2 regions of the Vibrio tritonius genome follow, and region 1 is predicted to be linked to the other one. Evidence: predicted binding sites of a transcription regulator. Region 1 holds the regulator's gene; the other holds the start of a gene.
What was found. Region 1 encodes PurR, which represses purine synthesis genes. Its sites were predicted from a motif close to TNANGNAAACGTTTNCNTNA; they were not measured.
Positions count from the first base shown of each region.

Region 2: folD (bifunctional methylenetetrahydrofolate dehydrogenase/methenyltetrahydrofolate cyclohydrolase FolD) is a predicted target of PurR. The motif match lies at 1,421-1,440, and genes of this name have one in related genera.

Region 1 covers NZ_AP014635.1:1,355,524-1,358,713, forward strand. The annotation lists gene JCM16456_RS06125 (TfoX/Sxy family DNA transformation protein) at 441-1,028, opposite strand; cyclic di-GMP riboswitch class I at 1,142-1,243, opposite strand; gene purR (HTH-type transcriptional repressor PurR) at 1,402-2,403, opposite strand; gene JCM16456_RS23600 (hypothetical protein) at 2,835-3,002, opposite strand.
Region 2 covers NZ_AP014635.1:2,385,570-2,388,759, reverse strand. The annotation lists gene JCM16456_RS10535 (lytic murein transglycosylase) at 1-390, shown strand, start outside; gene folD (bifunctional methylenetetrahydrofolate dehydrogenase/methenyltetrahydrofolate cyclohydrolase FolD) at 493-1,353, opposite strand; tRNA gene JCM16456_RS10525 (tRNA-Arg) at 1,555-1,631, shown strand; gene JCM16456_RS10520 (MFS transporter) at 1,721-2,917, opposite strand.

The DNA.
Region 1 (3,190 bases):
TACATCGCCTAAGCACATGCGTGATGACCTAATTCAGGCTGGCACATCACACATATGTGAGATTCAAAACTAAACGACAAATATACCCATCACCAATTCGCTAAAACAGCATCTTGAGATGACTTGGGTATGACTAAATCACTGCTTTTCTATTGTCACTCCATTTTAATGATGAATGAAAAATTAATGATGAAATAGTCAGTGTTCACCAAACCAAACAACGCATATGGATGTGAAGTTGGGCTCGCAGTACAGTTATTACTATGTCTCGGATTTTGGGGGCACCACTATAGTAACGTGATTTGTCATTAAGAAAATGCTGAAATGGAATGCGGACTAATGTTGTCCTACTGATGGACGAAAAAATGCCTACTTTTATGACAGGCAAAAAAAAGCACCCACTAAAGTGAGTGCTTTCGTTACTCTTACTAGCTAATCTTCTACAAGCGTTGCATTAACTCATCGCGGCGATTCTGAGGAATCACTGACCAATGCTTCCCTTCAATTGCGCCTTCTAGAGCCCAAAGAAGTTCAATGCTTACATCATTAGAGTGAGTCTGCTGTATCGCTTTATACGCTTCTACAGAGCCTTTCTCATGAAGCTCTTCAACCGATTCGATACCTGCTTTACGCAACATACGTTCTGTTGCTAGACGTAAATTAGGTAAGTCTTTCAATCGGTTAGGTTTTGCTTGAGCTTGAGTTTTACGCTCTTGCTTAGCAATAACCAAAGCTTCTTTTGCTTCTTTCAGGATTTTTTCTGGGGCTTCCCAGAAGTTGTCTGGAAGAGCAAAGTATTTAGTAACCACTGGGAAACCACGTTTTTTGTAAACGTAAGGTTCTAAGCCTTGCTGCTTGTATTTTTCTGAACAATTATCATCTGCTCGGATGTGAAGTTTGTCATTAACAACCAATGCAAACATTGTGTCGTCAACAAAAATTCCAAATCCGCCGAACATTGAACGAGATTTTACGCGTCCTAAGTTTTCAAACAGACGCATTGAGTCTTTTAATATTGGTTTATCCATGCCTTTAGTCTCGGTGTATTAACAATACGCCACCAAAATCAGGTCCGAGAATGTAGCAAAAGAATGCAAAGATTGTGTCAGTAAGAAGTTAACGTCTTATATGCATTTTTGCCATCGGTAACCCCGCTACCTACCCAGAGCCAGAAAATACCATCTAAGGGTTTAGGCCGGAGGCTTTGCGTCCCACCTTTTCAGATGGTTTGCCCTGTACGTGACATTTCGTTCACTAGAGTAATCTTAAACTTGAATATAAATCACAAAAAAATTCGCCTAATGTGATGTCGGTCCAAAAAATCACTGTATTTTTAATAACCGACATTTTCATCAATAAGATTGTGTCTCAAAAGTGAAAATATAATGTAACACTATGATATTAAAGTTTTTTTACGGTATTTCGTGCGACAAGTTCAGGGTGCATCTCAAAAATGCGACGATCATGTGCTTTGTTTTTGATCCTTTCTAGTAGGATCTCAAAGGCATTTTTACCCACACGACGTTTTGGTTGGTGAATGGTCGTCAGTGGTGGAGAGAAATACTCAGAAAGCTCGATATTATCGTAACCTACGACAGAAATATCATCAGGCACTTTCACGCCTTTTTGTTGTAATCGACTCATTAAACCCAGTGCCATGGTGTCGTTAAAACAGAATACCGCGGTTGGTTTGTGATCCATCGCAAGAATTTTATCTGCAGCGAGCACGGCTGTATCACATTCGAAGTTGCCTTCCAAAATCCAATCTTCATTGACGGGCAGGTTGGCTTCTGCCATTGCCCGACGAAAACCAACAATGCGTTCTCTACACGCCATTTTAGAAAAATGACCGCTTAAACACGCGATGTCTTTGTGACCATTATCGATGAGGTGTTTAGTGGCAATGTAGCCACCTTCTTCTGAGTTATCCATAATGGTGTCGGCTTGAGAATCCTCAAGACCCCAGTCCATAATGACTTTTGGAATGTCTGAGTGACCTTCGAGCATTTCCATTAGTTCTGGAGTCATGTCTGAACACATCACCAAAATGCCATCAACGCGCTTTTCTGCCAGCATGCGAACATAGTCGCGTTGTTTTTCATAAATACCGCCAGTATTACACAAGATCAGTGTATAACCTTGGCGATAGCAGTAGCTTTCCACACCATCAATGACTTCAGAGAAAAACTGGTTAGTTGATTGAGTCACCAACATACCAATCGTGCGAGTCGTGTTGCATTTCAAACTACGAGCGACCGCGCTAGGGGCATAGTTGAGCTCTTTTACCGCTGCCAACACTTTCTCTTGTGTTGCTTCGGCTACGAAACGGGTTTTGTTAATTACGTGTGATACAGTGGTGGTTGACACGCCAGCAATGCGTGCAACATCTTTTATAGTCGCCATTGGTTGTTCCCATCGATATCTGCTGACAAGGACAAAGATTTACAGTATTGACCACTTCAACAGGTGTTGATTCGATATGTTAGTGAAGCTTAAAAGTAGTAAAAACACAAAAACCGCTTCATAACAGCGGTTTAAGTAAAATTTCTATAGATTATCGTTTGCGCTATCGATTTTAGACTGCTATCGAACTGCCCGCAATGAAAAATTCATCTTAGTTTGATATCAAGCGTTTTCTCATTGTGTTACGTAAGAAGGGCAGAGTTTCTCGTTAGATGACTGAGGATGCACGCATAATTTGCTCTAATTGACCACGTGAATGTGAAGGCGCGGCTTTAGTTTTAGCATCTTGAGGATATACCCAAGTAACCTCAAGATGCTGTTTCAGCGAGAATGTATTCGCTCATAGGCAAGGCACCGATTTGAATACCTAGTTATTCTACGTAGAAAATCGGTAACGTAGCATAGAAGCGAATACAACTCGCCCTTTGGGAGCTCATCAACAAGCCCATCTCTGCGCCCAATGACGTTGAAAGGGAATGACCATTCCTGCCGTCATTGAGCTTGACCTGTGCTCGTTGATGAAGCTCTGAAGTCTGCATCTTGAGGTCATTTGGGTATAAAAGTATAAAGGCCAATAGATAAACTGGCTCTCAGTTATCTATACCTCGGTTTTGGTCACAATTACGTTTAATAAAAATCATTAAATTTATTAAATGAACTTAACGAATAGAAATGAATATTATTTCCTTATTCAGAAAATAAATGAGTAACAATGTGACAAAAAAGA
Region 2 (3,190 bases), 1.0 Mb from region 1:
GGTGACGGCGATGGTAAAAAAGACATCTGGGGTACGAAAGTCGATGTGTTTGCATCCACTGCCAATTATCTGAGTAAATCAGGCTGGAATGACCATTGGACTTGGGGGCGTCAAGTTAAGCTGCCAAGTGGGTTTGATGCAAGCCTAGCGGGTAGAGAGGCCGATAAAGGGCGCTATTTGCACGAATGGAACAAGCTTGGTGTGACTCGCTACGATGGTCGTGAACTGCCTAAATTAAGTAAAGACATTAAAGCTTGGCTTATCATTCCAGATGATGAAAAAGGGCGTGTGTATTTGGTATACAACAACTATAACGTGTTGATGAAATGGAACCGTTCATACTACTTTGCGTTGGCGGTTTCTCATTTAGCGGATGCTATCGTGTTTTAAAAGAGAAAGATAGAGTTCCAATTCACTCAGATCATTCAATGATCATTAAAAAAGCGGCAGTCATTTGACTGCCGCTTTTTGGTACTCTAATAAAAACTGAATTTAGTTTTGAGTTTCATTGAGCTCGCAAGCAATTAAGGTGTTTTCAATCAAGCTTGCTACTGTCATTGGGCCAACACCACCAGGAACTGGCGTAATAAAGCTGGCTTTCTCACGAGCGACATCATAGTCCACATCACCCACTAATTTACCAGACTCTAAGCGGTTGATACCGACATCGATCACGATAGCGCCTTCTTTGACCCATTCTCCCGGGATGAAGTGGGGTATACCGACCGCAACTACGAGCAAGTCTGCTTGGCGAACATGATGTTCGAGATCTTGTGTAAAACGGTGACAAGTGGTGGTAGTACAGCCCGCCAGAAGCAATTCTAGTGTCATAGGGCGACCGACAATATTCGACGCGCCAACGATAACCGCATGTTTACCGCGCACTTCGATGTTATAACGCTCAAGTAACGTAATAATCCCTTTTGGGGTGCAAGAGCGTAGTACCGGAATACGTTGTGCTAAGCGGCCAACGTTGTATGGGTGGAAACCATCAACGTCTTTCGCTGGGGAAATACGTTCGAGAACTGGCGTTGAGTCGATGCCTTTTGGCAGCGGCAACTGAACCAAAATACCGTCAATGGTTGGATCGTTATTTAATTCATCAACCAAAGCGAGCAATTCGTCTTGGGTAGTGGTAGCTGGCATATCGTATGATTTAGAGATAAACCCGACTTCTTCACAAGCGCGGCGCTTACTGCCGACATAAACTTGTGATGCAGGATCTTCACCTACCAAGACAACAGCAAGGCCGGGAGCGCGTAGCCCTTGGGCAAGACGTGCTTTAACACGCTCAGCAACTTCTGAGCGAACCGTTTGAGATATGAGCTTTCCATCTATATTTTGGGCAGTCATGACTTTCCTTAACACTTGGGTCGTGAAATTTTTGCGCGCATTGTCGCAGATAATTCAGAGAACATCTATAGGCAAACGTTTGCTTTGAGGTGTTTTTAATCGGATTAGCATTTATTGGTAAAAAAATCGTCATTTGAAACAGATTGTTAGAGAAATGCGTTGATTTACCCTCTTTAACTCGTATAATCCTTTCCCTGTAGCGCGCCCTTAGCTCAGCTGGATAGAGCACCTGCCTTCTAAGCAGGTGGTCACAGGTTCGAATCCTGTAGGGCGTGCCATCAAATTCAAGCCCCGAGAACTCTATGAGTTGTCGGGGCTTTTTCATTTTACCTATCTAAATATTCTTGTCACGAATTACCCATCCTGATTAAGAACGAACGTGCTGATTGACCTGCGTTTTTGACGTTTTGCTATGAAAAACAAACATATAGATTGAGCCAAGTAGTGCCAACACTCCATAGCCACATGCGATGGTAAACAGTGAATAGTGTTCAGATGCACGCCCAGCGACAAGAGTTGGGATAGCGGCACCTATGTAAGATGTGGTGTAAATCAGAGATAACACACTCGCGCGTTCATCCTGCTCTAAATCGGTGACTAAGGTTTGAATGCTTCCGGTGAGTACGCCACCTTGGGCAATCCCAGCCAAGATACTGGTGATCACAAATGGAATAAGCATGCCTTGGTAAAGGAAAAACAAAATTCCACCCAGTAGCAGTGTGAAACTGTACATTCCTACCTTTTGTGCCTTGATGGCCGATACTCGGCCTGCGAGAGAAGCGCCGAGTGAACTTGGCGCCATAATGGCGGCAAAGACAAAGGCAGCAGCGACTGCGCTTGATGAGTGTAAATTGTGTTGTGCCATTGCTGGGCCAAATGCTTGGAAAAATCCCCCTAATGCCCAAGTGCAGACAAAAGTAGAAGCGGCCACGGGAAATGCACTTCGTGCTTTGCAAGGTAGCGCTAATCGGGGTTTGAGAGAATTTAATGCGCCTGACTTATGAATAACGGAATCAGTGCTCATCACCAGTAAAGCTAGGCAGCATAGCAATAGCACTAATACGATATAAAAAGACAAGTGGCGCGGATCTGGACCATATTCAACCAGCACACCAGAACCCACACCACCAATAGTTAGCCCTGTCATTGGGCCACAGCTTAAAATTGCGGGGGTTAACCAGCGGGGAACTGCTTTGGCATTATCAACCACCCAGGCTGCCATGGCTGTTGAGGCTAAACCCGATGCCAACCCTTGCAATAGCCGACCAACGATCAAAGGCGTCGCTTCCGTAATATTCATAAAGTAGAAGGTAGACACGCCAGCGAGCAGTACGGTCACAAGAGCGATGGGTTTGCGACCCAAAAAGTTGGATACTCGGCCGAAAAAGAGCAGCGCTGTGACCGCGCCAATAAAATACAAGACTGAACTTAACGATAGCGCCATATAGCTAACGCCATTTTCCAACTGATAGCGCCCGTAAAGTGGAATGGGGGTACCAGAGGCTAAATACGTTGTAACTAAGGATAGTGCCGCTCCTGTATAGGAAAGGTGTATTTGTTTCATGAGTGGACTCGTATTGAACAAAAGATGGGGTATGCACTGTGTGCTACTTGCTGTGCTACTTTTCCTCACTATTGGCAATGCAGAGTACCGAATCAGCAAAAAAAGTGGCTGTATGTTCTAAATTGTATGATAGATAAGCGAAGACATAATGAGGACGATGTGAGTAACTATAGTGATTGATATTCATAAATCCGCCCCCAAATTTATGATGTAAGGATACGTAGAATAAGCGTGCGCTTTCTGCTATTTTACTGCGCCATTTACCTGAGGATG